DNA from 4 places in the Paenibacillus sp. 01T443 genome. Region 2 is predicted to be linked to each of the others. Evidence: riboswitches for the same ligand, from Rfam matches in the RefSeq annotation. Region 2 holds a riboswitch; each other region holds the start of a gene.
What was found. A riboswitch is a leader RNA that binds a small molecule or an ion and turns the genes downstream of it on or off. The one in region 2 is predicted to bind cyclic di-GMP.
Positions count from the first base shown of each region.

Region 1: linked by a shared signal. The riboswitch ahead of AC1DLI_RS06535 (LPXTG cell wall anchor domain-containing protein) and the one ahead of AC1DLI_RS12240 (EAL domain-containing protein) in region 2 are both predicted to bind cyclic di-GMP.
Region 3: linked by a shared signal. The riboswitch ahead of AC1DLI_RS06515 (OmpL47-type beta-barrel domain-containing protein) and the one ahead of AC1DLI_RS12240 (EAL domain-containing protein) in region 2 are both predicted to bind cyclic di-GMP.
Region 4: linked by a shared signal. The riboswitch ahead of AC1DLI_RS09985 (hypothetical protein) and the one ahead of AC1DLI_RS12240 (EAL domain-containing protein) in region 2 are both predicted to bind cyclic di-GMP.

Region 1 covers NZ_JBFTPE010000004.1:73,503-81,512, forward strand. The annotation lists gene AC1DLI_RS06525 (ATP-dependent helicase ComFA) at 1-402, opposite strand, end outside; gene AC1DLI_RS06530 (hypothetical protein) at 660-1,121, opposite strand; cyclic di-GMP riboswitch class II at 1,366-1,449, shown strand; gene AC1DLI_RS06535 (LPXTG cell wall anchor domain-containing protein) at 1,480-2,607, shown strand; gene AC1DLI_RS06540 (response regulator) at 2,758-3,486, opposite strand; gene AC1DLI_RS06545 (sensor histidine kinase) at 3,494-4,654, opposite strand; gene AC1DLI_RS06550 (stalk domain-containing protein) at 4,731-7,439, opposite strand; gene AC1DLI_RS06555 (Ig-like domain-containing protein) at 7,628-8,010, opposite strand, start outside.
Region 2 covers NZ_JBFTPE010000006.1:308,142-316,151, reverse strand. The annotation lists gene AC1DLI_RS12245 (metallophosphoesterase) at 1-1,257, shown strand, start outside; cyclic di-GMP riboswitch class I at 1,377-1,463, shown strand; gene AC1DLI_RS12240 (EAL domain-containing protein) at 1,543-4,449, shown strand; gene speD (adenosylmethionine decarboxylase) at 4,570-5,379, shown strand; gene AC1DLI_RS12230 (SDR family oxidoreductase) at 5,386-6,255, shown strand; gene AC1DLI_RS12225 (SDR family oxidoreductase) at 6,264-7,148, opposite strand; gene AC1DLI_RS12220 (helix-turn-helix transcriptional regulator) at 7,282-8,010, shown strand, end outside.
Region 3 covers NZ_JBFTPE010000004.1:64,486-72,495, reverse strand. The annotation lists gene AC1DLI_RS06525 (ATP-dependent helicase ComFA) at 1-730, shown strand, start outside; gene AC1DLI_RS06520 (ComF family protein) at 727-1,620, shown strand; cyclic di-GMP riboswitch class I at 1,769-1,865, shown strand; gene AC1DLI_RS06515 (OmpL47-type beta-barrel domain-containing protein) at 1,961-6,937, shown strand; gene AC1DLI_RS06510 (TIGR03826 family flagellar region protein) at 7,150-7,566, shown strand; gene flgM (flagellar biosynthesis anti-sigma factor FlgM) at 7,674-7,940, shown strand; gene AC1DLI_RS06500 (flagellar protein FlgN) at 7,949-8,010, shown strand, end outside.
Region 4 covers NZ_JBFTPE010000005.1:521,947-529,956, reverse strand. The annotation lists gene AC1DLI_RS09995 (EpsG family protein) at 1-724, shown strand, start outside; gene AC1DLI_RS09990 (GDP-mannose 4,6-dehydratase) at 901-1,893, shown strand; cyclic di-GMP riboswitch class I at 1,951-2,034, shown strand; gene AC1DLI_RS09985 (hypothetical protein) at 2,396-3,115, shown strand; gene AC1DLI_RS09980 (stalk domain-containing protein) at 3,143-4,060, shown strand; gene AC1DLI_RS09975 (alpha/beta fold hydrolase) at 4,309-5,817, shown strand; gene AC1DLI_RS09970 (aspartyl-phosphate phosphatase Spo0E family protein) at 5,807-6,058, shown strand; gene AC1DLI_RS09965 (VanZ family protein) at 6,430-6,945, shown strand; gene AC1DLI_RS09960 (choice-of-anchor I family protein) at 7,080-8,010, shown strand, end outside.

The DNA of each region.
Region 1 (8,010 bases), on a different contig from region 2:
TTGCCGCTTTGTCCGGCTTCCAATCCGCCACCACTGGCCAGAACCTGCTGTCCCTTCTTCATTTTGCGCATTTCTCTTCGCCTCCTTCGCACAAGCCATCAGCAGCTCCAACGCATCGCAGCCGATATCCGACCTTCCCTCATCGAAGATATACTGCTCTAAATGCACGATTTTCCCGCGTTTTCGCTTCATCGCTGCTTCCCAAAGCTCCACCACAAGGCAAGCATCACCAAGCGGCAGCGCTTCAAGCAGCAGCCAGCCTGTATCCGCAGTTTTCTCATTCAGACAGCCCGCCTCACCGAAATCGCCGTTCATCCAGAAATGCTTATCCAGAGCTGCTTGAATCGTCGCGCGTGCCTGCCAGCATCCGCGTACCTTTACAACATACACCTGAGCCTTCATCTTCCTTCCCCCTCTGTTCCTTCATCATCCGGCGCTTTTCATTTATAAACGAAACGTATAAATTCTTATAAATGAACACAAGCATAAACGGCTGTAGCCGTCTTTTGTCGGCAAAAGCTCGTTTCGCGGAGATATATAAGCAGATTTATAAGTAAAAACTTATAAAGTCTTATATATAAAAAAAAGCACACCCAACCACGCAGAATGCGTCATTGAGTGTGCTTCACTCCGAATATTCAATTACGGCAAATTATATACTAAAATGGCATTTTCGACAAATCCGACGGGTTTTGCAAATCAATCAGCACCGCGTGGTCTGCATTCGATACGATTCCTTCTGCCTGAAGCAGCCACAGCAGTTGGGTACCATCCACAGCTTTCGTTTGCGAACGCTTACTATCCTCGTTTTCGGTTAGAGGTTCCGACCCTTTGGCATGCACCCTGACTTCCTTGCCGTCTCTCGATAAGCGCTCAACAATAGCAAGCGTTTCATCCGTTACCCCGTGGTCGACAATCGTCAACCGAACATCCTTGCCCATCCGCCGCGAAAAAGAAAACAACGAGCGCACATACCATTCCATATTTTTTTGCCGAACGCCCGCAACAAGTACGTAATGTTTGCTGGATTGCTGCCTTCCTCGCCGAATCCGATAAGCCAGATGCACCGACAATGCAGCCACGGCATAAATGCCAATAACCAAAAGTAGAAGCTCAAACATGGCGGCCACCTCCTCTTTGTGACACTATATGCTAGGAAGAGCCCACTGGTTCCGCAATGGGAGGACAAGGCGAAAAATGTATGTTGTATCAAAAAGGTCTTTTCTCTCGATTATTAATAGTCAAATTCCGACAAAGAAACACCCTTGAGCAATTTACAATATATGTTATCATTTTACTACGTATCCTTGCATATATAAGATATGCACGCGAATGGAAAGGAAGCGGCGTCTTACACATTTTCAGAATAGCTAGGGAAGCGATGAAGTATAATCTGCATATGGACACTTGGATTATATGGAGCTAATAGTGTAACCGGCCCTCTTAGAACCCACTACCTATCTAAGAGGAGAGTGAATGATGCGTTATTTTAAAAAGCAGCTTTCTTTAAGCATGGCCCTGATCTTGATTTTTTCCTTAGCGCTTGGTTCTCTTGTTATGGCCGAAGGTCAGGATAATGGAGGTGCGACTTTAGCAGACCCCTTAATTGAGAACACCTGCGAGAGCTACTCATCCAACCGGGATCATGTCTTAGCAAACCAAACCAATATCGTAGACAATGGCGACGGCACGGCGACTGCGTCCTTTAGGACCACACAGGATTGCGTAAGAGTAAGCTTCTCCTCCTATGCGGGCCCTGCTGACTGGACTCCAGGTCCAGGCGATACGACAATACCTTACCTCAAACAAGTGTATTTTGATGGGCCGTCCATTGTATATCCGAAGGCTGGCAGCTATTCCATCACCATTGACATTCCGGTATGTCTTCCTTATCAGCTGGACATTTATAGCGGTGATCTGATTACCCAGTTAGGCGTTGGCGCCCACGGCGACAAAATTAAAGCCTGGAAGCTAAAGCTTCAAAACACTTGCACGGAGCCGACGCCAACACCGACTCCTACACCAACGCCAACACCTACATCTACACCTGAAACCACACCATCATCTACACCTTCATCTACACCTGAATCCACACCATCGTCTACACCTTCATCTACACCTGAAACGACACCATCGTCTACGCCTTCATCTACACCTGAAACGACACCATCGTCTACACCTTCATCTACGCCTGAAACGACACCATCGTCTACGCCTTCATCTACACCTGAAACCACACCATCGTCCACTCCTTCATCTACACCTGAAACGACACCATCGTCTACGCCTTCATCTACACCTGAAACCACACCATCGTCTACGCCTACTGTGACGCCTACTACAACAGCAACCTCATCACCGACCGTCTCGCCATCGCCCGAAGTAACGCCCTTAATTGAAATTGACGATGAGGAACCCCCAATCGGAGGCATAGGCGGAGAGATCGATTCCGAAGTTGATACCGTTATCGATTCCCAGGATGAGCAAGTTCCGCTGGCTACGCTTCCGAAAACCGGCGATTCCAGCCCGACTCCTTATTATTTAATCGGTGCCTTTGCGCTTACAGCCGGCTTTATCTCGCTTCGTAAGCAAAGACAAAGAAAATAAAGTCTCTTTCCCTCGTGCTCCGGCGCTGCGTTATGAGCAGCCTCGGAGTGCTTCTCATTCACTGTGGTTTAGCATCATTTTCTTGTATTCTTATATACAAAAAAATCCCGCATCAGAAGATACGGGATTTTGCTCTGCAATTAATAATGATTACAAGGTCACCCAGCCATATTTAATGGACTGAATAACGGCTTGAGTACGGTCGTCTACTTCCATCTTTTGCAAAATGCTGCTCACATGGTTTTTTACCGTTTTTTCGCTGATAAACAAAAACTCCCCAATCAGCTTATTGCTTTTGCCCTCGGCCATTAATCTAAGAACCTCCGCCTCACGGCGTGTTAACGGGCTCTCATCGCCTGCAACGAATTTCACTCCCGGCTCTTGGGCGGCTGCTGCGCCTGAAACGATTCCCATCTCGTCTAAATAAGTCATACGGCGAAGCTGATTGATCAGCTTGCCAGTTACTTTAGGATGGATGTAGGCATGGCCTTGAACGACGGAGCGAATAGCATTAATCAGCGATTCAGCCTCCATATCCTTCAGCAAATAGCCGGTTGCCCCTTTTCGAAGCGTTTCAAACACATAGCTCTCATCATCATGAATAGATAGAATGATAACCTTTACGTCAGGAAACATGCTCTTCAAACGTTCTGTCGTGACAACGCCGTTCTCGATTGGCATATTGATATCCATCAAAACGATTTCTGGAATCGTATGATTACAAAACTCTAACACTTGAATGCCGTCCCCGCACTCGCCAATGACCTCAAGATCGTCTTCCATATTTAGAATCCGCTTAAGACCTTCACGAAACAGCTGGTGGTCATCCGCAAGTAAAATTTTGATTGTACTCACATTGCTTGCAGTTTTCTGGATCATCATCATCTTACTCCTTTCTAGATTCGGCAGTAGTTGGTATATCTATTATAATTTTCGTCCCTCTACCGGGATTTGAGTCTATATCCATCCTTCCCTCTATCAGTTCAATCCGTTCTCTCATCCCCACCAATCCAAAATGCGCGTTTCGACTAGCATCCTGCTCAATGAGTTGGCTGTGAAAACCAACGCCGTTGTCTTGAATAACGAGTGAAATATGCTGTGGCCGATAGTTAATTTCGAGTGAGACATGGGTAGCGCTCGCATGCTTAAGTGCATTAGAAAAAGCTTCCTGAACTAAACGGTAAATCGCCGCTTCCATTGCCGATGGCATTCTAGCCTCTTTGCCAATAAGCTCGAACACGGTATGTATTTTTGTTTTCTCTTCAAAATCCTGCGTGAATTTCCGAAGAGTCGGCACAAGTCCCAAATCATCCAAAGCCATCGGACGCAAATTAAATATAATTTTGCGTATCTCCTCTAGTCCGGAGCGCACCTGCCCTTTCAAATCTACTAATTCTTCCTGTACCATCACAAATTCCTGCTTGATAAGCATTCGCTCAGCGATTTCTGTTCGAAGCACGATATTAGCGAGTGATTGAGCCGGTCCGTCATGGATTTCCCTAGCGATCCGCTTACGCTCTTCCTCCTGCGCTAATATAATTTTCAGACCCAGCAGCTGCCTGGTTTTGGCAGATTCAATAATACGGGTAACCTGGTTCAAATCCCCCGCTAAATATTCAAGCACAACATTTATTTGCGATGCGATTGTTTCAGCCCGTTCAATGGAGTTTTCTACATTACGGACACGTTTTTGCAAATCGTCGCGACGTGCCTTCAGGTAAGACTCCTTCTCGCGGTATACCATCAGATCCAGCTGGATCTGGGTGGCTTTCTCATAAGCAGACTTAATGTCTTCTTCCTTGTAGCGTACAAAATCCCGGCTAACCTCCGTCAGCCTTATCCGCGCACGGCGGTAGTCCTGCTCTAGCTGATCGACCTTATCAATCGTCTTCACTGTTTCTTGAAGAACGATTTCAAGCTCCTGCTCCAAAGACTCCATCTCCGTGCGCGCTGATTCACATATTTCATAAATTTGATATTTGCTGTCTTCCATGACTTCGATAGCATTTTTGATTACACGATTTATATCGCCTGTAAGGTGGTCCACTGTAGATCGGCAACCTTTCTGTATTAAAGGTTAATCTACTCTATCATACCACAGATTGGATATCATTCGTCCATCGTTAATCGATGGTAATCTTTTTCGTTTTTCCGTCGTAACCCACCTTTAGACCTAATTTTTCGGAAAATAGGCGTACCGGGATCAACGTGCGGTTATTTCGGATAATCGGCGTTACCTCTGAGCTTTGCCGTACGCCGTTTAAAATGAGATCCTTTTTACCTAGAGTCATTTCCATCAGCTTATTGCCTCGCAGCACCGTGACCTGACCCGTATTTCCATCAAATAACAGACGTGAGCCCATAGCATCCGATACAAATCGAACCGGTACGAAGGTTATCCCGTTCAGCACGAGCGGTGCTGAATCCAGCTTTATCGCTTTTCCATTAACCATAGCCGTTGTTTTACCTACAGTCATTTCGACCTTCGTGTTTGTATCTACCGTTACCGAAGGCGGATATTGCAGCTTCATGTTGTCTAGTCCGATTGCACCTGAAGACGACCGCTCATCCTGGCCTTCCGCAATGGTTACAACGTAGATCCGCTTTAGTTTAACCGGGAATTTCATCCCTGCGGACGATAGATTTACCTTTACGTTTTTCCATCCGCTAAAGTCCAGCTGTTTAGCCAGATCAAGAAGATGGGCTTTCCCATCGGCATCGACAAACTCTGCGCGTACCCAGTTCAGGCTGTTATCTCCGTAAAGGTCAACCGTCATTGACGTAGGAGAGCCCTCTATTGCACGGCCATTTGTATTAAACACGGCGTAAGAGGCTTTCGTTCCCGTACCGTTCGTGAAATCATAATCCAATTTCAAAGCCTTTGCAGAGGTTTGTCCCGGGAAGTCTGCTACCAAGCTCACGCTGCCCACTGTCGTTGCGGGCGTGATCTGGGAAGTGATCGGATACGTTGATTTCTCGAAATCCTCGAAGGTCTTAACCGCTTCGCCCTGCGTAAAGGGGATCATGGCTGGAAAACCATCATAACGCGCGATCGCATAACCTGTGGATGTTCCCGCATTCACCGATTGTACGGTTACGCTGTCGCCATTTTGAACTGCGGTAAACCCGATAAACTCCCATTTCACTGAGTCTCCGCTTAACTTATACGTTGTGCCATTTTTGAGCTTAACGGTTAGCGGAACAGAAATCGTGGCTCCTTTTGCCAATACGCCGGCCGCCGTATCAATGGAAAGTGAGGCAATTTGATCCTGGCCGATTACTTCAATTTCCTGCTTGGTAGTAATAGCCCCGGACTTCACGCTAAGCGTCGTTTTACCTGCTTTAGTCGCTGTAAACTCATTCCCGTTGAAAGTGCCGATTGCCTTCTCCGAGCTCCATACCGCAGAAGCGTTGTCTACCTCGTAAGGATTGTAATACGTATCATAACCTTTTATTAAATAAGACGACTTCTGACCTATGAACATGGCTTTAGAACCACTCACAGAAATGCCTTTTAACGTTCCTTTTGGAGCCGTGGTGAATACGCCAATTCCATTTGCGACGCTTCTTTGAGTTGAACCATACTGCGTGGAATGGGCCAGCTGTAAGGAAAAGTCCCCAAGCGGGCGCTCGATCATCGTTGTTGAGCCGCCGCCATCAAGATTGACGCCTTTAAATACACCCAATTGCAGCATGACTTGTTGAAGCTCTTTCAGGCTGAGCCCTGTATTACCGCCGAAACGCTCACTCGTGATGAGATAAACTTTCATTCCGTCCTTTGAATAGCCAACCCCCGAACGAGATGTATACGACGATCCGCTGACACCGGTGACATCACGCGAAAACGGCGCCACCACACCCGCATTAACTAACAGCGTATGTCCCCCGGCCATCATTTCAAAAGAGGAGGGATCAACTTTCGCTCCCGTTGTTTGCGACTCAAGCGAATAATCAGCCGTTATCGGTTGTCCAACCTGCAGATGTTCCTTCACGTACGCAGCTGCCGTGCCGTGCGTACGAAGTATGTAGCCGTCTTCCGGCGCTTGTCCCGCTATCGCCTTGTCTATCGAGATTTCTTCAATCATCCCGTTGCGGACCAATACCTCCGTCGGCGTGGTGCCTGAATTTTTCGGGCGCTCCGTTCCGCCCCATGCACTTGTATATATATACATTTTATTAACATGACTGTAGATCGAGCCTGTTGTTTCGGGAGCATACGCGGATTGATTAAGACCTTCTATCTCAAAAGATGAGCCATCCGCCGCTGTTACCATGCCGTCAAAAGAATAGTTATCGATCATGGGCTTCCGATCCTTTGATACCGAAAACGCGTACATCCCTTTCAGCTTCGAAGGACTCGACATAAACATGCCGCTTATGACCTGGCCACCCATAGGTGCACCTTCATTGCCCATGACAAACACATCCGCATTGATAGCCGCTACCGCTCCGCTTTCTTTTGTCATATTTAGGATCGTATTAACCTGACCAATGCTGTTATTTTTTCCGCTCATCGCATTTAAAGATACATAGGGATTCGTTAGATCTATCTCAATGACATGCACATCGGTTTGTGCTTTTGCGCTTCCGCGCGTTGTATGAAATACGTAGTCTAGTCGTTTAGCCCCTGCAGTAATATAAGATTGCTGCGATAGCTTAAGCACGGGATCGCTTGCAGCAGCCTCTGTAGTCTCTATAGCTGCCTTCTGCAGGCTTCCAGGCAGAAGCGATGCCATGGGCTGTACCAGCAATGCTCCGCCTAACATAACGACTATGACGCGTTTTCCTAAGCTCTCCGACTGCAGTCCTATCATTTTTTGAAACTTAACCATTAGATTTGCAACTCTCCCATCCATTAATCTAATAGTTATAGACTACAAGAGTAGTAGAAAAGTTACGTACGATAAAAGACTGTTATCTCTTTATTTTAAACGATAAATTTTATCTATGATGGAAAAGTGAAAAAAGGCACAACCCGTCTCCATGGCGAGTTGTGCCTTTTTCTAAGAATTAAATTATATTATAAAAAATTCACCTTTTGCAGCAAACGCATAATCATAACCGTTCCTTCTGCGCGAGTGGCATTCGTTTGCGGACTTAATGTCGTAGCTGTTTTGCCGCCAATAACGCCAAGGTATATCGATTTTGCGACATCCTCCTTCGCCCACGCGCCAACCTTGCCGCGATCCGTAAACTTCTGCAAATAGGCGGAAGTCGATTGCGGAAGTTGAACAGTAACCCCAGCTACCTTCGCTGCCCTAATCATCATAACCGCCATTTCCTGACGCGTAATCGGATTATTCGGCTTAAAGGTGCCATCGGTATTGCCTGCGACGATTCCTGCGGCTGAAGCCGCTCCAATATAGGCGCCCATAGCCGTATTCGTGTTCACGTCCTTGAACT
Region 2 (8,010 bases):
GCGCATCAGGCGATGAGTGACGAGCTGCATACACTGTTTAAGGAAGAGCGCAAGGTGTCGCTGCAGGAGCTGGACGATGAATCGGCTCGCAGATTGCAGTACAGCGGGGGCCATAAGATCAACTTTATATCTGGCACGATGTCGCCGGCGGATAAGGATGAAGCTGCCCAGGAGCTCGAGTCGCTGCGGAAAGGTCTGGACTATTTTGCGGAGCGCGGTGTGAAGGAGGTTGTGCTTCAACCCAAATACATGGGATCCAGATGCAATGTCTATTTGCATGCTGACGCAGATCAATGTTTTGCGGTTAGCCGCAATGGGTACAAAGTCAATAAGGTTGACCTGTCGGCTGTGTATGAGAGGCTGCTGCAAAGATTCGGGAATTATATGAAGGAAAACGACATCACGATGCTGCTTCTAGATGGTGAGCTGCTGCCTTGGCAGGCGCTTGGGGAAGGGCTTATCGATCGCCAGTTCAAGCCGATTGAGAAGGCGCTTGAAACAGAGCTGGCTTTTCTAAAAGCGAACGGGTTCGAGGAAGCTTTCTCGAAGCTCTCGCAGGAATATAAGACTAGCGGCTTTGAGAAGGATCAGTATCAGCTTAGCAAATCGGCGCTGAATGAAAAATACGGCCTGACCGTCTATCAGAATTATAAGCATGTCCATACGGTATTGGAGAAGCATGTACCATTAGATGAGCATCTAGTGGCATATGAAACTTACAAGAAGCAGCTAGAGCTTTACGCAGAGCCAGGCGAGCTGGAATACAAACCGTTCTCACTGCTCAAAATTGTATATGCGGACGGAAGGGAAACGCTTCCGGATTGGAAGACATCGGAAATGTACCGTTTCGTCTCAGATGATCCTTTCATCATGCTTTCGCTGTCTGATCCGGAAAGCTTCGATCAAGCGGAGAAGTATTTCCAAACGCTTACGGTAGATAACCATATGGAGGGCGTCGTCATTAAGCCTGAGGTACTAGAGCCCTATACGGTTCCTTATATGAAGGTGCGTAATAAAGACTATATGTCGATCATATACGGCTATGATTATCGCTTTCCGCATAAGTACAATAAGCTGATCAAGCAGAAAAGCATCAATATGAAACTTCGAACATCTTTGAACGAGTATCGGCTGGGGCAAAGCATACTCGCTGTTCCCTTTGCGGACATTGCACCGGACAATGAAGGATACATGGGAGCCGTGGCCAATCTATTGTTCGAGGTTGCCAAAGAGAAGGAAATCGATCCGCGCCTGTAAAACATAATCATCCCATTTGACCTCCTGTACCGGGAGGTTTTTTGGTGCTGCTCGGTTTTATTGAAAATTGGACATAGCATATAGCAGTATATTGTGAAATAATCATATATGTAAAAAGTCCTAGTAAAAAGCAAACTTGTCGAAAGACAATGACGCAAAGCCTACAGACCTAAAGGAAAGCTTCCAAAGGTGGCTGGGTTGCCAAAAGGATGAGTGATTATTAATATCCTCCTCCTAGTCACATCAGGTTACCGCAAACGTTATACATAGGAAGGGATATTAAAGATGGAACAAAATATTAAACGTTATCGTGGGAATGATAACAGCTTTGAAATCGTTCAGAAAATAGCAAATTTAGGCTATTGGGAATTCGACCATATTCGCAATCAAGCATCCTGGTCGAACCAAATGTTTGCGATATATGGAATGAGCTCGGATTTCACGTTGAAGCAGGATGACTTTTTTGATTTTATCCATCCCGACGACCGGGAGCGGGTCGAACGGCAGTTTTATGCTTCGGTAGAACAAAAAACAGAGAGCGTCAGCGAGTATCGGATCGTTCGCCCGAACGGCGAAATAAGAGATGTAATAGAAAATATAACGTTTGTCCTCGGTGAGGACAATGAAGTGGTATTGACCGTAGGCACAATCCAGGACGTAACGGAAACGAAAAAACTGCAGCATCGATTGACGGTCGAAGAGCAGCATTACATATCCATATTCGAGAATAACCCGGATGCGGTCTTCTCGTTTGACTTGAATGGCCAGTTTATGTCTTGCAACGCATCGCTTGAGCAAATGTTTGGTTATGCGCGGGATGAGATTATGCACGGGAGTTTCCATCATTTTGTGGAAGAAAATAGCTTGGAGCGGACGATTTTTCATTTTGAGGAAACTGTGAATACGCTTACTCCTCAAAATTACGATACGACGGGCATAACCAAAAGCGGGCAGATCATTGAGGTTAACGTAACGAACATTCCGATTATCGTTAATCAAGAACTGATCGGCATTTATGGCATCGCCAAGGATATTACGCAAAAAAAGATGATTGAACGATCTCTTATAGAAGCGGAACTCAAATATCGAAGTATTTTGGAACAATCCATCGTCGGTATTTTTGTTGCGCAAAGGGAAAGGTTTGTTTATACAAACGAGCAGCTTGATAAGATGCTGGACTATGATACGCTAGTCGGCGTAGAGGTAGAGAAGGCTGTCCATCCGGATGATCGGGAAGCCGTTGTATCCCAGGTTATGCAGCTTACGGAAGGAGAGTATATTCCGAATTTTTGTCATCGGGCAATTAAAAAGGATGGCACTGTCATTCATTGCGAGGTTCATTACAACCGTGTTACCCACATGGGTGAGAAAGCGATTGTGGGCATTGTTATGGACATTACAGAACGGAGCAAGGCGCAGGAGCTCAATCACCATTTGGCTTACCATGATTATTTAACGGAGCTGCCGAATCGCAGAATGTTCGAAGAGCAGCTGGACAAACAGCTCAGAGTAAGTGACTATTTCAAACAAAAGCTGGCGATTATGCTCATTGATTTGGATCGCTTCAAATACGTGAATGACACGCTAGGACATCCGATTGGTGACGCTCTGCTCAAGCAAATCGCAAATAGGCTGAGATGCAAGCAAGGTGACGGACAAGCAGCCTACCGGATTGGCGGAGATGAATTTGCCTTTATTATTTCCAACGTACAAAAGCAAAGCGATGTAACGCATATGGCGGACCATATTATTAATCTTATTAAGGAACAATGTGTTGTTGAAGGGTACGAGCTGAATGTCACGGCAAGCATTGGAATCAGTCAATCGCCTGAGGATGGTAACTCAGTGGAGTCATTGATGAAAAACGCTGACGCCGCTCTTTATTTTGCCAAATCCAGAGGGAGAGACCAGTCGCAAAGCTACTCTTCTTCGTTAAATGTGCAATCATTTAAATTGTTTTCCCTTAGCAATGACCTGCGTAAAGCGCTTGATAAAGGGGAGCTGTTCCTTCATTATATGCCTCGCGTACACGCGCAAACGATGGAAATCGTCGGCGTAGAGGCGCTGCTGCGCTGGAATCATCCGGATTGGGGGCTGGTGTCGCCGACAGAATTTATTCCGATCGCTGAGGAAACGGGGCTCATCGTTCCCATTGGGGAATGGGTGCTGCGCGAAGCCTGCATGCAGAACAAGCGCTGGCAGAGCATGGGCCTGCCTCCAGTAACTATATCGGTTAATTTCTCGGTTCAGCAGCTGCTGAAGCAAAATATTTTGCAGACGATTGATCAAATCGTGGCGGAAACGGGCTTGTCTCCAGACAGACTGGAAATTGAAATTACGGAGAGCTCTTTTATTAGCAACGAGAAGATCGTGACCGAGCTGCTGCTCGAGCTGAGGAAGAGAAAGATCAAGGTTTCGCTCGATGATTTTGGAACTGGATATTCTTCCCTTTATTTATTGAAACGTCTAGCGCTCCACACGATTAAAATCGACAGGTCCTTTGTAGATGAGATGTTGACGGAGCCGTGCAATAAGAGCATTATCGAATGCATCATTCGTTTGGCAGGGGAGCTTAACATGCAGGTTGTGGCAGAGGGCGTCGAGAATGAGGCGCAATTCAACTATTTGCGGGAGCAGCATTGTGACGAGATTCAAGGCTATTACTTTAGCCGGCCGGTAGAGGCGGAAAGCATTGTACAGCTATTGAAAAATAAATCGTTGATGAAGCCGGCCTCGCTAAATCAAAGCAAGCAGCCGATCGTTAATCGCCGGCAGTACTTCCGGATTGAGCTTAAGCATTGTTTGTTGGCAGAAATGACGATTACTATGTTTAAGGGCAGAAGCGTAAGGCTTGGAAGCACAGAGGTGCTCGTTAGAAATATCGGGCCAGGCGGCTTAAGATTTATGGTAGGTGTTAAGCTGCCGGTTAACAGCGATATTCTGCTGATGTTCAAAACTCAAATTGCTAATCAAATGTATGTGCTGTACGGCTTTATCGTTTGGTTCAATGAAGTGGAGAATGATATCTATGAATACGGTGTGCAGTTCCAGATGAAGGAGAAGGAGCATAACGAGCTTGTTAATGCGTTAAATATTCTTGCGATTAAGCAGCGCGACGGCGTTATGCCTCAAACACAAATTTACGTGGGCGATCCCGTTCTCCGTATCAAGGAATTGAAAAAACTCAATTAAAGCATTTTGCGTTCGGCTAAAACCGAGCGTGAAATGCTTTTTTTATTGCGATTAGCAGTTTTGCCGCATCGGTCTTTGGGTAAAAGGAGATAGTAGTTATTGAAAAGGAGGAGTGTGCACTTGAAATTAACGCCGGAACAACGAATTCAACTGCATGGCTTCAATAACTTAACGAAGTCACTCAGCTTTAATATGTATGATGTCTGTTATACCAGAACAAAGGAAGAGCGCAAAGCCTATCTCGCCTATATCGACGAGCAATACAATTCAGATAGGCTGACCAAAATTTTAAATACGGTATCCGATATTATAGGAGCTCATGTGCTCAATATCGCCAAACAGGATTATGAGCCGCAGGGCGCCAGTGTCACCTTGCTTGTATCGGAAGGGCCCGTAGCAGGCGGTCCAAATGATTCGTTTGAGGAATCGCCGGGCCCGCTGCCTGATACCGTTGTGATGCATTTGGATAAAAGCCATATAACGGTTCATACGTATCCGGAATACCATCCGAATGAAGGGATCAGCACGTTCCGCGCAGACATTGATGTGTCTACCTGCGGCGAGATTTCACCGCTTAAAGCGCTGAATTATTTGATCCATTCCTTTGATACCGACATTATGACGCTCGATTACCGGGTGCGAGGATTCACTCGTGACATAAACGGGCATAAGCTGTTTATTGATCATGACATTAACTCGATCCAAAATTACATACCGAAGGAAGAGTGCCTTTTGTATGACATGATCGACGTCAACATTTATCAGGAGAATGTATTTCATACCAAATGCAAGCTGAAGCAGTTTGACCTGAACAATTATTTGTTCGGCTATACGAAGGATACGCTGTCCGTGAAGGAGCAAGAGGAAATTACGAGAAGATTGAAGACCGAAATGGACGAGATCTTTTATGGAAAAAATATAAGGAGCTGATCCAGCATGCCAAATTCCGCATCGAAAAAACAAGTGAACCCGCCGCAGCACCAAAACCGTCAACCGGGTATTGAATCTGAAATGAATCCGCTTCCTATCTACGAGTCTGACTCGTATAAAGCGGCAGGAAAGCTGAAGGGCAAAACCGCGATCATTACGGGAGGTGACAGCGGTATCGGCAGAGCGGTAGCCGTTGCTTATGCCAAGGAAGGCGCCGATGTTGCGATCGTTTATTTGAATGAGCATGAGGATGCGAAGAAGACGAAGGAGGTCGTGGAGAAAGCGGGCGTGAAATGTTTGCTGATTCCCGGCGATGTAGGAGACGAGTCGTTCTGTAAGAGCGTTGTTGAACAGACCATAAACGAATTCGGCAAGCTTGATATTTTGGTAAACAACGCAGCGGAGCAGCATGTTCAGCAGAAGCTCGAGGACATTACGTCTGAGCAGCTGGTGTCTACGTTCCGAACGAATGTCTTCAGCATGTTTTACCTAACGATTGTTGCTCTGCCGCATCTAAAGGCATCCAGCTCCATCATTAATACCACGTCGATCACGGCTTACCGCGGTAACCCAACGCTGATCGATTACTCGGCGACGAAGGGTGCTATCGTATCTTTTACAAGAGCGCTGGCTGTGAATGTAGCAGAGCAGGGCATCCGCGTAAACGGCGTAGCTCCCGGACCGATCTGGACGCCGCTCATCCCCTCAACGTTCGATGATCAGGCGGTAGCGACGTTTGGCTCTGATACGCCGATGAAGCGGCCTGGGCAGCCGCATGAGCTAGCGGCTGCTTACGTCTACCTCGGTTGCGACGATTCCAGCTACATGTCCGGCCAAATCATGCACATTAACGGCGGCGAGGTCGTTAACGGTTAAAGGTTACGCTACAGGAAGCCATGCTGCTTCGCATAATTCCCCCAGTGCGGCTGTCTGCCATCGACATCCATGATGTCGAATTCATCGGACAGCTGCCAGCTTGAGAACACCTGCCCAGACCTCTCCATGAGGTCTTTTTTTGCTGCAAGCGCAGCAACTCCGCGGCCGATGAAATAAGGCGTTTCGGATTGGGCGAAATGCTCGGCATCGGGTATGCCGCTATGCACGGCGTCAAGCCAGGTGGCTTCCGTAACGCCAAAGTGCTCCAGCATTTCTTCCGAGCGGAGAAAGCCAGGCGTTACGGCAACGGCGGATACCTCGTGCGGTTTTAGATCCGCTGCCATCGCTGCCGCAAGATGGATGGGCGAGATTTTGGCCAAGCTGTAAAATAAGCTTCCGCGGTACCGGTAATCGATTCCGTCGGTGACTTCAATAATCAGCCCTCTCTCTCTCTTCACCATGAGCGGTGCTCCATAGTAGCTCGTAATGAGATGCGCTTTTACGGCACGCTCCTGCATAAGCAGCCCCTTGCTCAAGGAATGCTCCCAAAATGGCTTTTTCCATTCCGTCAGCTGCTCGCCGCCCCAAATATTGTTGACAAGGATATCAAGCTGACCATTTTGTTCTTTATTGATTTGCTCGAATAAAGCCTGAACCTCCGCCTCTACCGTATGGTCGACTCTGACTGGAATGCCGATGCCGCCTTTTGCTGTGACGAGTTCAGCCGTTTCTTCAATTGTTTCTGCCCGGTTCAGGTCCGAAGCCTGCCCGCGAATGCTCCTGCCCGTACAATATACCGTTGCGCCAGCTTCACCTAAGCTTGCTGCAATGCCGCGGCCGGCTCCGCGTGTCGATCCGGCAACTACCGCTATTTTACCGTGTAATGGCTTCATCGTATCTCTCCTGTCTTATTTCTGTTGTTTACTCTTTGTCAGTTTAGCAAACGATATACGACAGCTACTGTCATATATTCATGCTAGAATGAAATAAACAATGTGACGGACAAGGATGAAGGAGGCGGGGGGAATGCGGGCAAGTAGGTTAATCGCGATCGTATTATTGATGCAGAATAATGGGAAAATGACTTCAAAAGCGCTAGCCGAGAAGCTGGAGGTATCCGAGCGGACGATTATCCGCGACATGGAATCGCTGTGCGAGGCGGGCGTTCCCGTCTATGCGGAGAGAGGGCTGCATGGAGGCTGGGTTTTATCGGAGGGCTACCGGACAAATTTGACCGGCATGCAGGCGGATGAGCTTGTTTCGGTCCTTTTGGCGAATCAATCCGTCTTGCTGGATGATTTAGGGATCGCGAAACACTACGATGCCGCCATCCAGAAGCTGCTCGCGGCTGCACCCGTTGATGTTAGCAGGGGCGCGGCACTCGCTAGGCAAAAGATTCATATCGACGGAGCGGGCTGGCATCAAGTGCAGGAGTCACAGCCGTTCTTGGCGATTGTGCAGGAGGCGGTATGGGAAGAGAAGCTGCTGCGGCTCCGGTATCCGCGCGAGGACGGCATAGCCGAGCGAATTGTCCATCCGCTGGGTCTCGTTGCCAAACGAAGCGTTTGGTATTTGATCGGCGAAGCGGGCGGAGAGAAGCGGACATACCGCATCTCAAGGCTGCAAGACGCCGTCATGCTGGAGGAGCGGTTCGAGCGCCCGGCAGGCTTTGATTTGGCCGATTATTGGGAGCAGTCTATGGGTGAGTTTAAGCAAAGCTTGCCGAAGTACCCCGCACTGATTGCTATACAAGAG
Region 3 (8,010 bases), on a different contig from region 2:
CGATGAGCTTGATGCGTTTCCGTTTGCGGGCGATCCACTCCTTCATTTTGCGGCGGATAAAAGCTGTGCGCCGGGCGCAGCTCGCCTGTTATTGTCGGCTACGCCGCCAAGCGATTTGCAGCGGGCAGCGAAACGCGGGAGGCTTCCGCATGCAAGGGTGCCTGTGCGCTATCACCGTCATCCGCTGCCGGTTCCGAGGCTTATTCAAACACCGATAGTGAAGCAAATGCTGCAGCAACACAAATTGCCGACAAAGCTGCTGGCGGCCATGCAGGCATCGCTTGTTCGCGGCGCCCAGCTGTTTGTGTTCGTACAGCAGATTGCACAGACAGAACCGATGGCAGCCCTGCTGCGCATAGTTCTGTCTCACGCTGCTGTTGCTGCTACCTCCTCGCAGGATGCGGAGCGGTCGGCGAAGGTTCAGCGTTTTCGGGCGAGGGAGATTCGCGTGCTTGTCACGACTACCATATTAGAGAGAGGGGTAACCATTCCCAAAAGCGATGTTTATATCCTAGATGCAGATGGTCGGCTCTTTGACGAAGCTTCCTTGGTGCAAATGGCAGGAAGGGCAGGAAGATCGGCTGAGGATCCGTTTGGGCAGGTCTATTTCTGCAGCCGAGAACGCAATCGAGCGCAGCTGCAAGCCGTACATCATATCCAAAGCATGAACCGAATGGCTCGCAAGCAGGGCTATCTGCTCTCCGCAACCAAAGGAGGCTCGCCCAAATGACAGTCCCGCCCCAAGACTGGCTCCGGCGACTGCAATCCGCCTTCGCCGGAGCCGCGCAGCTGCTCGCACCGCGGACTGCCGCATGTCTCCTATGCGGCAAACCGCAAACCGGCTCTCGCAGCGCGGACAGCAGCAGCCCCGCGAAGCTGACTCCCCAGCTTCGGCAATCCCTTTGCGGAGCGTGCCTCTCCGCAATACCGTGGCTCACCCGCATCGCCTGTACTAGATGCGGGCGCGGCATTCCCTGCGAGGACTGCATACGCAGTCCGCATGGCTCTTTTGTGTGCAACCGCAGCGCGGTTCACTATAATCAAACGATGCGAGCGATGCTCGCTCTATACAAATATCGGGGAAACGAGCAGCTTGCTCCATTGCTTGGCGACATGCTGCTGCCTGCTTTCGAGGCTTTGACAGCCGAAATTGTTCAGCGGACTAACGCACCCAATAGTCGAGAATCTAAATTGAAAATAAGGATGACCGAACACTGGGATGCCGTAACCTATGTGCCTGTCAGCGCGGAACGAGAGGCCGATCGGGGCTTTAATCAGGCAGAGCAGCTGGCAGGTCGGGTTGCGCAGCGCTATCATTTGCCGCTTAAGCAGCTGCTCGTCCGTTCTCGTCATTCCGAGAAACAAAGCTTCAAGACGCGCTCTGAGAGAATGCGCGATACAAGATATCTTTTTACTAGCAATCCAGCCGAGTTTCACAAGCTGCATACGAATGGAGTAAAAGACCTCAAACATCCTTCTCCGACACGCAAAGCGCTTCGTGTTCTATTGATCGATGATATTTATACGACAGGAAGCACGGTGGAGGCTTGCTCGCAGGCACTCAGCCAGCATGCGGAGCTTCCACTTGAAATATACGTGTTGACATGGGCAAGGTCCTAATTTGTTTGTTTTGTGTCAAATTGACCTTCTTATTAACTAATGAAAATAATAGCGTAACCCAGGAACTTGCAGAAAAATGACATAATATATTACTTTAGACCTATTAACGCTTATGGGCCAATGGGATTATAATACACTCATAATATACTATGTGAAGGGGCAAATCATAGGAAACTATGAGACGCAAAGCCATGGGCCTTACCCAAGTATTTTTTTAGTTACTTGAAAGGCAGCCGGTTACCACAAGGAATCATAGCCCTTAATGCTAGTGAACCTTGTCAGAGGTTCTCTTTTTTTTGGACTATTTTCCTCTTTTCACTATGAGAGGCAGGACTTAATCATGATAAAACGTTCTTCCAAGCTCTTATCTTTACTAGTCGCATTGATGCTTTTGGTACAGCTGGCGATTCCAATGGGAAGGGTGGCTGCTTCGACGGATAGCACAATGCTACCGCCAAGCAACCTTACAACGAATTTGTTGGCGCCAGAGAATGTAAGACTAACTTGGTCAGCAGTCACGGGGGCCACGGGCTACAATATTTATGAAATATCGGAAGGTCAACTTAGAATGCTTGGTACCGTGGCCAATACCACTTACCAGGCTAGCAATTTGCCGGAAGGGTCTTATAGCTACGCCGTATCGACACTTAGTGAAACAGGTGAATCAGGTCCAAGCGCACCGGTTGCTGTTGATATTGTTTATCCGGATATGCAAGCACCCGAAAGTTTGACGAATACACTGCCAAATGGTAATGACATTGCACTGAGATGGACAGCTTCAGCATACGCTGGAAGCTATAATTTGTACAAAATCGCAGAAGATGGGCAGCAAGTACTTATTTATTCCGGCACCGGACGGAGCTATACCATCACCAATGCTTCAGAAGGAATATACAAATATGCAGTTTCGGCTGCTAACGCTCTGTACGGTGAATCTCCGATATCATCACCTATAGAAATTCAGGTGGTTTATCCGGTTATGACCGCTCCAAACAACCTGTCATTCACGGTAACAAACGGCAGTGACGTGGATCTGAACTGGTCTGCTGTCAGCTATGCAACGGCCTATAGAATCTATCAAATCGTTGATGGCGAGCCTAGCTTGCGTAGTACGGTTACTGGAACCAGCAGTAAGCTGAGCAATATGCCGGCGGGTGATTACATTTATGAGGTGCGTTCCTACAGTGAAAGATTCGGGGAATCTGCCGGGGGAAGCCAACTTTCCGTCACCGTGGGCACTGTGACTATGACGGCTCCGACTAATTATACTTTTAAGCTTCAGAATATCAATGATATTGTTTTAAGCTGGGATGCTGTGGCAAATGCCACCCAATATAACGTTTATGAAGTGATTAACGGTGAAAAGGTTCTGAAAAGCACAATCACCAAAACAACGATTACATATGCGAAAATGGCTCCCGGAGACTATGTCTATACGGTACACGCATATAGCGACCGCTTTGGTGAATCCGCGGAAGGCAGCCAGGTCTCACTCACTATTGAGCAAGTGACTATGGATAAGCCGAGCAGTGCAGCATACGAATTGAAGAATGGTAATGATATTTACTTGAGTTGGGAAAGCGTCGCGAATGCGGACGACTACAAGATCTACCAAATTGTCGATGGACAAAAGGTTTTGAAAAGAACAGTGTCCCCTACTACAGCCGCATTTGCTAATATGCCAGCGGGTGATTACACGTACGAGGTGCATGCTAACTCAGCCCGTTTCGGGGAATCAGTTGAGGGCACCCGGGTTTCAGTAGCTGTCATTTTTCCGATTATGCAAGCACCGGAGAATGTGACACAAACAATCAAAAGCGCTACCAGCTTTAGCTTGAGCTGGACTGCCGCTGAGTACGCAGCCAGCTATAAGGTTTACCAAATTATTGATGGGGAAAAGGTATTAAAAAGTACGATAACAGGAACGACAGTAACCTATTCCAACGTACAGCCAGGCGAGTATTCATATGAAGTTCACTCCTTCTCCGCAAGATTCGGAGAGTCATCGAATGGAAGTTCAGTAACTGTCACCATGAACGGACAAACGATGGAAACGCCGTCAGGTCTGACTCAGAGTATTAATAACGGCAATGACATTGCCTTGAAATGGACAGCGGTTCCTTACGCCGCGAGCTATAAAATCTACCAGCTTATAGATGGTGAGAAAGTATTGAAAAGCACAGTGACGAAAACAAATGTCACCTATACTAACCTGCCTTCGGGCGACTACCATTACGTTGTCCACTCCTTTTCAACGCTTTTGGGAGAGTCTCCGGAAGGAGCTGAAGCTATCATCGCATTGATTCACCCGACGATGGAAGCCCCCGTCAATTTCGCCTCCAAAGTCCAAAACGGTAATGATGTCGTTTTGACCTGGACAGCAGTGCCATATGCGAATAATTATAAGGTGTATGAAATTGTAGACGGTCAGCCAGTGCTTAAAAATACAGTTACGGCTTTGAGTGTAACAATCGCCAAGGTTCCGGTAGGTGAACACACGTATGTTGTTCATTCTGTAAGCACGCGCTTTGGCGAATCTTTAGAAGGCAGCAGTCTTTCCTTAACCGTGCAGGAGCAGCTTATGCAGCCACCGACGAATTTGACGCAAACTCTGTCAAACGGTAACGATATTACGTTAAAATGGACAGCGGCCAACTACGCAACCGATTATAAAATTTACGAGATTATTGGTAGAGAACGTGTTTTGCAAAAAACGGTAACCGGCACATCCTCGGTGTTCGCCAACATGGGGGAGGGTGAGCACACGTTCCAGGTTTACTCTTACAGCGACAGATTTGGGGATTCCACAGAAGGAAGCGACGTTTCTTTTACAATCATTTTCCCAACGATGCAGGCTCCGGTTAATTTTACGAACAGCATTGCAAACGGGAATGACATCGTCTTAAGATGGGATGCTTCCGCATATGCAACATCTTACAATGTTTATCAGATTGTAGAAGGCCAAAAGAGTCTAGTTAAGACAGTCACCGGCAGGTCGGTAACGCAGACCAATATGCCAGAGAGTGATTATGTATACGAGGTGCATTCTGTAAGCAACAGATTCGGTGAATCACCCAACGCGAGTAAAGTAGAATTTGCGTTGGTTTGGCCAGTCGTACAGGCTCCAACTCTAACAGCAGCCGTGTTTAACGCCAACAATATCATGCTGTCATGGAAAGGGGTTACTTGGGCCAACGAGTATCATGTCTACGCAGTTAAGAATGGTGAAAGACAATTAATCTACACGGGAAAAGGGTTGACGACAAACGTTTATAATATGACGGAGGATATTCACTCCTATGAGATGACTGCTTTTAGCTCGCGATTTGGAGAGTCAGTTACATCCAACAGGATCACTGAGAATATCATATATCCGGAAATGTTGCCGCCGATTGCCAGTCTGAAGGTGCTCACTCCAACGAGCGCACAGATCTCCTGGGATTTTATAACTTATGCCAACGGATACAATATATACGAAATAATCAATGGTGAGCCGGTACTTCTAGTACAGAATGTTAATAATCTATCATATACGGTTTCTGATTTGTCCTATGCGAACCATGAATATGTCGTAACTTCGTATAGTAATTCATTTGGTGAATCAAGTAACTCTAACACCGTATTGGCGAAGCTTATTGTCGACACAGAGGCGCCGGTCACGACGGCAAATGCGCCAACAAGCTGGATGAACCAAAGCACTGTTGTCGTATTGACGGCAACCGACAATGAAACAGGGGTCGCAAATACGTACTACTCGCTGAATAATGGAGATTATGTAAACGGAGCATCGTTGAATGTCACGGAAGAAGGCGTCAACCATATTTCATTCTATTCGGTTGATAAAGTAGGTAACATCGAGGTTGCTCAAACGATCGATATCAAAATTGATAAAATAGCACCGATAACCGAGGTTTCACCAATTCACGGCTGGTTGAGAGAATCGGTCACTGTAAATTTAAACGCCTACGATACCCAAAGTGGTACGGCTAAAACCTTCTATTCGATTAACGGTACGGACTATGCGGAAGGTGCTTCATTTAATGTAGATAAGGAAGGCATCAATCAAGTTTCCTTCTACTCTGTTGATGAAGCGGGTAATGTGGAAGAGGCGAAAACGGTTGAAGTGAAAATTGATCGAACAGCTCCTGTCACCACGTCTGACGCTTCGGAAGGCTGGTTCAAGGAACCAGTGACTGTTAATTTGCACACCGAGGACACTCAAAGCGGAGCAAATAAAACTTTTTATGCTATTAATGGTTCGGAGTATGAGGAAGGTATCTCTTTCAACGTAGACGAGGAAGGAATCAACAACATTTCCTTCTACTCAGTAGATCAAGCAGGCAATGTGGAAGAAGTCAAAATGGTCGAAGTGAAAATTGATCGTACGGCTCCTATTACCACGACAGACGCATCAACGGCATGGTCTAAGGAAGAAGTAACTGTGAAATTGAGTGCGGCCGATACGCTAAGCGGAGTCGTACAAACGTTATACGCTGTAAACGGTTCGGACTATACCGAAGGAACTGCTGTAAAGGTTAACGAGGAAGGCATTCATAGAATTACATTTTATTCCGTTGATATCGCGGGAAATATCGAGATTACCAATACGATTGAAGTGAAGATCGACAAAACGGCTCCGGCTATTGCGATGGATATGCAAGCCGAGTACAAGCTTGGCACTGTATTACCGCTTGTGTATACTGCAACTGATGAGTTGTCAGGCATTGTTTTTGAGCAGATGGTTATTATCGGACCAGATTCAGCTGCAGGAACAATCGCAGCAAACGGTTCCTCGATGACGTTAAATAAACCGGGTGATTATAATGTTACTGTTACAGTGACGGATGCTGCGGGTCTTATTACTACGATTCAGAAACAGATAACGGTCTATATTGAGGCAACTATGGAAGTATTGCCGCATGTCATTAAGGGCAATAAGGGCGTGTTTACGGTTCAAGTTAATCTGCCGGATTGGCTGAACGGTTCCGGCATTGTCCTGGATACGGCGACGGTAAATGGGGTTCAAGCGCTGAACGATAACAAAGGATACTACATGATGGCCAAATTGGGACACTTTAAATTTGAGCGGTCCGACTTCGACTGGAAGACCAGTGAGGTAACGCTTGAATTCCGAGGCTATGTAAATGGTAACCTTGTCGTTGCGCAAAAAAAGGTGAAGGTCCAGACTGATCTAACAGGCATCAAAGGTGGTTATAAAGACGATGATCGCGACGATCATGATAGTGACAACGATGATCGTGAAGACGATAACCGTAAAAAAGACCGTTCTGCGGTCATATCCCCGTCAAGAAGATAACTATAAAAAGGCTTCAATGCAGCGGCTGCTTCCCGGTATACTACCGAGAAAACAGCCGCTGATTTTTTTCGGCATTTATAATTCGTAGCCACTATCGGAAAATATTAATGCAACACGAGTGAAAGTATAGATTCATAGTGAAATTGTTAGCGTTTTCGATTAGAATATACATACTAGACAGTATATAGCGATAAATAGGGGGGCTCAGAGCGATGAACTTGGATAATTGTCCTCGCTGCGGTAAGCTTTTTGCCAAAAACTTTAGAGACGTATGCCCGACGTGCATGCGTGATATTGATAAAGAGTACGAACTTTGCGCAAACTATTTGCGTGAATATAAGGGCTCCATTATCACAGAGGTAGCAGACGCTACAGGCGTATCGATCAAGCAAATTACGAAATTCATTCGCGAAGGCCGTATCTCCATAATGAATGCTCCTAACATGTCCTACCCTTGTGAATCCTGCGGCACTCTTATTCGCGACCATCATCTTTGCGACACCTGCCGCCAACGAATTGAGAAGGATAAGAAGCAAATGTTCCAGGATATAGCGAAGAAAGATGAACTGAAAAGCGCTTTAAATCCGACTGGCGTATACAAAGGATTAAACAGATACAAAGATAAATGAATTTTCTCTAATATTTCCTTGACTATAAAATTTCACTTGACTGAAGCCGATAATACTTGTAAAGGTAATCGGCTTTTTTAGTTCCTGTAGATAATGAGGTGGATAAAATGAAAATAAACGAGACGAATCGAATTGGTGCGGTTAATCCCTATCAGAAGCAAAAAGATGCACGGGTAGGCGCAGCGGAAAAGGCAAAGCAGAAGGACGAGGTCCAAATCTCTGCAGCTGCCAAGGAGCTGCTGACGACAAGCAAGGCAAGCGGAGCGGACAGAACAAAGCACATCGAAGAGCTCAAAAACGCGGTGGCATCGGGCACATATCATGTGGAAGCCGGCAAGATCGCTGAGAAGCTGCTTCCATACCTAAAGGAGTAGTGCTCTAAATGAATGAGTATATCCAGCAAATACTTGTGATTTTGCAAGAGCTCTTAGACGAGCATCGGCA
Region 4 (8,010 bases), on a different contig from region 2:
GCAGGTTGCTGTAGTATTTTTTACGTATGTAAATTTCCCTTTTTTTATATACTATACACAAAATACGATCAGACAGGGAGTAGCTATAGCACTTTTATTGTATGCAATTACGCTCTGGCTGAAAGGTGAAAAGGGGAAAACATACTACACGATTCTAGTAATTACGCCATTTCTCCACTGGATGTGCACTCCGTTTTCCATGCTTTTGTTATTCGCATCAAAGATTAATTTAAAGCTTAGAATGTTTATTGGTATCTGGACAATTTTAGCTGCGGCTTTTGTCACAAACACTAATAAATTACTGATACTTCCTATCTGGAACTTGATACCCAATATTGATGCATATACAGGAAGTTGGGCTATGTCAGAATATGGAAACAAAGTAAATCGAATTGATTTTTTAGTTTTTAGTGGTTTTTGGATAGTAGTTAGTACATTATTTTACCAATTCGTATATCGAAATGATACTTACATAAAGCTAATTAAAATATATGTTATGTTCAATTCATTATTTTTGCTCCTTGGTTTTGTTGCTTATTCCGATAGAATTGCTATTAACTCATGGTTTTTGATACCTATACTTGTATGGTATCCGATATTTAAAAGTAATAGGCCTCTAACTATATTGAAATACGTTGTTATTATTGTTTCTTTTGTTACTGGATATATCACCGGCGTTTTAGGAGATTACAACCCATTCGATTATTTTAACCATTTATCATAGATTAAAGAATTGTAATAGAGAGATTTGAAGAAAGTGCTATCCATCGAAAAGATAGAACTCGTTCTTGTGTGGAATAATCTATCAACTGCTGAATGATGGTCACAGATATTTCTAAACACCGTTGAATGTATTGTTTGTAATTTGTTAGTACCTTAACAAGAAGGAGTGGGCAGATATTGACTACAATTGTTGTTACAGGAGGAGCAGGCTTTATCGGTTCCCACCTATGCGAAGCGTTATTGCAAAAAGGGCATAAGGTTATTAATATTGATTGCTTCAATGACTATTATGATCCAGCAATCAAAAGAAACAATGTTAAGGAAGCACTAAAATTAGTTGAGAAGCTCAAGCTGGTTGATGATAGCTATAAAGTAGAAGAAGGTGATTTTCGAAATCTCGAATTTTTAAATCGAGTATTTGATGAGAATCAAGTGGATATAATTGTACACCTTGCAGCTTGTGCAGGAGTAAGACCTTCTATTCAGAATCCGGTTCTCTATACCGATGTTAATATTAATGGAACTGTAAACCTACTAGAAATGAGCAGAAAGCATAATGTGAAAAGCTTTGTATTTGCGTCTTCATCTTCTGTATATGGGAATAACACGAAAGTTCCATTTTCCGAGGAAGATGTTGTTGATTATCCGATCTCTCCTTATGCAGCAACGAAAAAGGCCGGAGAGCTTTTATGCCACACTTATCACAGTCTATATAATATTAATATGGCATGTTTAAGGTTTTTTACGGTATATGGCCCAAGACAAAGACCCGACCTTGCTATTCATAAGTTTACTAAGTTAATATCTGAGGGACAGCCTATCCCTTATTATGGAGATGGATCGTCGGAGAGAGATTATACTTACATAGAGGATATTATTGATGGTATTACTAAGGCTGTAGAATGGGTAAATGAAGGTGAAAAGAAATACGAAGTGTTTAATATAGGTGAATCGAACACCATCAGTCTGAAAAGAATGGTCGAAGCAATAGAAAATTCAGTTGGAAAAAAGGCTGGAATTAATAAATTGCCTATGCAGCCTGGTGATGTAAATCGGACATTTGCCGATGTTAGTAAGGCCAAACAGGTATTAGGATATAATCCTAAATGGCATTTTGAAGATGGGATTCATAAGTTCGTAGAATGGTATCAATCTTCAAACAATAATTGAAATAGGATCTAATTACAAAAATCCTTATATACCCTTAACAAATCAACTACATAAACCGTACGATAAAGGCAAAACCATTGAAAAGTGGTGACGCAAAGCTACAGGGGCTTATCTGATGAAGATTGCCAGCCAGCTACCGAATATCGTGCCTCCCGTCGAGGTTTATGTGGGAAAATGGAGGTTCTTTCTATGTTCTTACGCACTCAACTTGTACGTGAATGGCATCTGCTTTGTATTGGGTTTCACGAAAGGCTTTGGGAAGGCTGCTTATGTGATGAGAAGCGTATGGAGATTTATTTGAAAATGGTTTATCACCAAAATAAACTAGCAAATATCGGGCTCTCTTAAGCTATAAAGTGGAGCACAGCTTATAAATTTTAATGCAATATGCTCAAGCTGACGACGGTCACGATCAAGCGTCAGCTTATTTTTTTGAAAATAAGGCTAAGGAGAATCATGGCGGATTAATGTATTAATTACAACCCCCTATGAAACCAAAACAATGAAAAAAACAAACAAAATTTGGTTTATTATTGCTGGTGCCATTGTAGTTATTGGAATAATCATCTATGGAAGCATGAGCCTTTATTCAAAGTTAAACCAGGTGGACGAGTTAAATGGTCGATTAGAAGAAGCGGCTGAGTTTGATAACGCAGAGGGTGCATCAGCGAATACCGATCGGCCGAGCGAACAACCGGAACAAACGTCTAATGCTGAACAGACACTAACACCCGAGTCAGAGCTAGTTCCATCAGCTCAGCCTGGGGACGCCATCCAGCCTAGCCCAACTGCAACTTTGACACCAGTTTCTGCGTCTGATAACGTAGACAAGGGCCAGAAGCCAGGGGAAGAATCTACTACTTCGGAAGATAAGGCCCAGAAAAAGAAGAAGATTGATGCTTCTGTTAATGCTAAGCTGCAGCAGCTTAAGTCCTCTTGCCAGGCAAGCAGCAACAGCTTAGTGAAGCAAATTGCGAATGAGCTAAGCAATGATAAAGAAGCGACGCTTGCGACGATTCAAAGTAAGTACCTGGACAAGGTTTTTTCTGCGGAGGCAGCTTGTGACGCGAAGTTTAATCAATTAATTAGCAATGCTCAGAGCGAATATCAGGCAGCGGATTTAAGCAATCAAGCCTTGCCCGATTGGAGCTCGCAATATGAGAGTGCAAAGACTGGGGCAAGAGCTGACGCACTCGCTGTTATTGCAAATTCTATCAACTAGCACGCCCTATTAGAAAGAGGAGGCCCTATGAAAAAGTCACGCGCATTATCTATTTTTCTAGCCATTATGATGCTGTCATCTGTTCTTGCAACCGCTGCATCGGCTGCAGCAACGAGTATCAAAATCAAAACGCAGCCGATAAAGCTAACCTTTGACGGACAAGCGCTTAAGCTGCCTGATGGTCAATATTCGTTTATTTATGAAGGACGTACTTATGTGCCTATCCGTTATATCTCGTATGCGCTGCTAAAGTCAGTGAATTGGGATGGTGCAAAGGCTGCAATCTCCGAGCCGACGGAGAAAGAGCTTGCTGCGCTGAAGAAGCAGCTGCAATTAGCTGCTGCGGGCAGCCAGAAGCCGCAACTAAGTGTTGAAATTACAATTCAGTCTATAAAAGCTTCACTGGTATTTGACGGGAAGGCAGCAGCTTTGCCAGCAGACCAATCCATTTTTGGGTATAAAGGTTCCATTTATGTGCCGATTCGTTTCTTGTCGGAGTCGGTAGGAACACAAATCGGATATGATCCGGTTACAAAAACGGTTAGCGGTGAGTCTGCTGCTTATCGGGCGGAGCAAGGCGGCGGCGTTATCCCTCCGGGAACGGGTGGCGGAACAGGTAATGGCGGAGGTATCGTGAAGCCTACATATGAGCAAATTACGGCAAATGCAGAGGCCAAGCTCGCAGCGCTAAAGGCTAGCTGCCAGGCGACTTTAATGGATATCGGTCTGCAATACCTTGCAGCAAGTGCCGCAGATCAACCTAAGATTAAGGAAAAAGGTCTGCAAGAGGTTAACAACTGCTCTGCAAAGTTTGAGATTATTATGTCAGAAACAACGACTTCGCTTACGACTAACGGCTACAAAACGGATATTATTGCTGAGTACCGGGCCGCGTTTAACAAAGAACTTGAAGCAGGAAGAGAGATTGCGGAGAGCATGTCTTAAGCTAACTGCCGATCCTTTGTAGAGTACAACAAAAGAAAAAGGTTTGAATAACGGCCAGCGGTGCAGTCGTATAGACTGCATTGCTGGTCTTCTTTTATCTATCCAGACACACTTTTCATAAAATTGTTAATAGATTGTAAAAAATTATATCATTTAGCTAGTAGACCCCTACCATAGAACTAAAATATACATTACACTATCATTACAAACTATCCTGAATCATACAGTAGTGACAATGTAGGGGGACTATGGGCATATTTAATTTGTTCTACCAATTCGATAGATGTACGTCTAACCCAAATGCGGAAGTCGTAGTACTCATACATGGATTAGGTCTGAATGCTCACACCTGGAGGCCGCTCGTCTTAATGCTTGTCGAACGGTATCATGTTTTGCGATATGATTTGCGCGGACACGGCAAAAGCTTGAACGATGGCTCTGAATTAACGTGGGAGCTGCTGTGCAATGATCTCGACGACCTGTATCACGAATGCGGTATTGAAAAAGCGCATATGATTGGTCATGGCTTTGGCGGCAGCTTAACTGTGAAATATGAATTAACACGCCCAGATCGGGTGGAGACAGTCGTTCTAATTTCAACGGTAGGGTTTTATCCCCCGGGGCTTGTTAAGCGCTCCTTAAGCCTGCGACAGGGCTACGCGGGGAATGGCGGGGCAGCGGAGCTTGGCGAGCAGATGACTCGTCTAGTCACTTGCCTGTCTCTGGACAGTGAGGAAGCAGGATGGATTAATGAGGCTTATCGGCAATGCGATATGAAGGTTTACTTTCATTTAGCGTTACTCTTCACAGCCACAAGCCCATTGGATGATTTATCTGCAATAACAAAACCTTGCATGGTTATAGGTGGAGAGAAAGATACTCTCTATCCTTCCTATATGTCAGATATAACGGCTACATTTATTCCGACTGCTCGCTCAGTTACTGTTTTAAACGCGGCCAGTATGGTTCATGTAGATAACCCCATCTACACGGCTCGAAAGATAATGGATTTCTATGCTAATCCGTTAAGCGGCAGGGAGACTGTTCATGCAGGCAATCCGCAGCTTGGAATTATGAACAGCGACATTGTTGAGCTGCTCAGCCAAGTGAGCACGGAGATTCCAAGCATAGCAGCTCCACGGATAGAGGTTAGGCTTATCGGAATTTTCCGGGTTTGTATAAATGGCCGGGAAATTTCGAATGGCTGGCAGCAGCGCAGCGCAAAGAGATTATTGGTGTATTTATTGTTTCACCCTTACGCTGCACGCACGCAAATTTGTGAGGCATTATGGCCGCAGGCTGAAGCAAGCAAAGCAAGCAACCAGCTTAGGGTCAGCCTTTCTCATTTAAAGGCGCTCTTCGAAGCGGATGGCGTGAGCCCTATTCTTTCGGACCGCAGCCATGTCCAGCTGCAAGGCGAAATAGACTGCGACATTATTGCTTGGATGCTGCTGCTTGAAGAGGCCCGTAATGAAAATGATGAAGAAACGAAAATCAGACTCATTAAAGAAGTGCTTAGTTATACAGTTGAAGGGCTGCTGCCGGGTTTGTACGATGATTGGGCGCTGCAGGAACGTAGCCGGCTGGAATACCTGCTGTTGGAGCTCGCGCAATTACTGACTGATAGCTATAGGCGTAATGGTGAATATTTGGCAGCTAACCAACTGGCACGTAGGTTTGAACATATGTTTGGTGAGGTATTACTCACAAATAACGAGAATAATGGGCTTCCTCAGAGAGGAGTAGATCATCATTAGTAGAGATATTTTTCAGCAAAAAATCAAGCTAGAGCAAACGATAGAGTTGTTGCGGCGGGAAATGGTTGATAAGCTATTAATGAGCCAATCCTACCAATCTGATGAGGTGTTAGGGGCCAGTCAAGCGCTGGATCGAATTCTCAATTGCTATGACTGCGTGCGGTATGAAAGAGAATGCAGGAACGAAGCGAAATGTGCATATACGGCCTATGTTGAAAGCTCCGAACTTTATCAACGCTAAAATCCGTCTATTTAAAAACACGCTTTCGTTTATTATTTTTGATTTTATACCAATAATGACCATTCTCATCCTTGAATATTCGTATACCGAGTATCTTTAATGGTGTTGATAGCTCGGTAAACATTAAATAGCTGGACATCGAGATCGCCTCATTTCGCTTCTTTTAGTAATAATACCAAACTTTAGGCTTATTGACTATTGTGAATTGGGACTATTATACTGTTTTTAATTGGAGTGGTTGCTACGCTTTTGCGTGTGACCACTCTTTGGCTTTTCTGTTTATACGCCCTCATTTCGTAAACTTTGTTTGAGCGTTTTTTTTCAAGTATGATAGAGAGATAGAAAAACGCTATGCAGGAGGTGCAAGAAATTTGAATAAATCTAAGAGCTGGCTGCCAACTCTGCTATGGGGAATGCTATTAGCCGGATGGTTAAGCTTGTTGTTCATGTTCTCATCGCAGTCGTATGATGAGCAAAGCATTCTGCCTTTTTTGATGACCCATTTTAATTACCATCAGCTTAAGAGCTGGCTGCCGGATATGACGATTACATACCGTACGACTGTCATACATTCGCAAGTAGATCCATTTCGCTTTATCGAGTTTCTGTTTCGCAAGGGCGCGCATTTGTTTGTATATGCGACGTTCGCAGCGATGCTGTTTATGTTCCTGCGTTCGCTGACCCGGGGACGCTGGTTTCTTTCTATAGTCATTACGCTCTTGATCGCCATTGCTGTTCCGGCAATGGACGAGTGGAATCAGCTGGGCTCTGATGAAAGAACAGGAAACGCGACGGATGTTGTGCTTGATTTTGCAGGAGGCTGTGCGGGCTTGTTAGTGTGTTTGTGTATATTAGGAGTAATTAAGCTTTTGAGAAGAAAAAGATAAACTGTTAACTGTAATTTTTTACAATATCTAAATGAATTGGTTACATGCCCTTAATACTCTTTTTGTATGATTTAGCTTGGCCAGGCATCACAGCCGTGATGTGGGGTACATGCTCGATTTCAGGGGGAAATAAAGTGAGCTTCAGACGTAACAATTCTCGCAAATCGTTTCAAGTCCTAATAGCCGGTTTACTTATGATATCTTGTATCGCTCCATACAATGCGGTATCCGCGGAAGATACGGGGGCTGCGGCTTTTGAAATGAAGAAAATTGCAGGCTACACTAGCGGTGCAGCTTTTGATTCGGGAGGAACCGAAATCGTTGCGTACGACTGGGTTGGCAAACGCGCGTATTCGACCAATTCAGCTGAGAAGGCTATCGATATCATTGATTTATCCAAAATAGGCACAGAAGAAAATATTCAACGTTTGGACCGTGTTACGGTATCCGAATTTAATATTGCAGGCTTTACGCCTGACGGCATTACGAGCGTTGCGGTACATCCTTCAGGGCAATACATAGCTGCTTCGGTTCCATCGGTGCCGCGTACGGACAACGGCAAAATCGTATTTATGGATTTGAATGGAAACCCGCTTAGCTCGGTGACGGTTGGAGCATTGCCGGATATGATAACCTTCACGCCTGACGGGAAGCAGCTGCTGGTAGCCAACGAAGGAGAGCCAGCAACGGACTATTCGGTTGATCCAGAGGGCTCGGTGTCCATTGTAGACGTTTCAGGCGCGATTAGCGCATTGACGGATGCGAGCGTAACGACGGCTGGCTTCGGCGGAGTGACGATCCCTGCTGATGTGCGGGTATTCGAAGGCCTGCCGGCATCTTCAACCAAATTTCCTAATGTAACGCCGTCGACGCCGGCTCAGCATTTTGAGCCGGAGTTTATAACGGTATCAGCGGACAGCAAGCTGGCTTATGTTTCCCTGCAGGAGAACAATGCGCTGGGCGTGCTGGATTTAACGACGAAGCAGGTTACGGAGATCCGCTCGTTTGGCTATAAGGATCATTCCTTACCGGGCAACGGCATCGATGCATCCGATAAAGACAGCG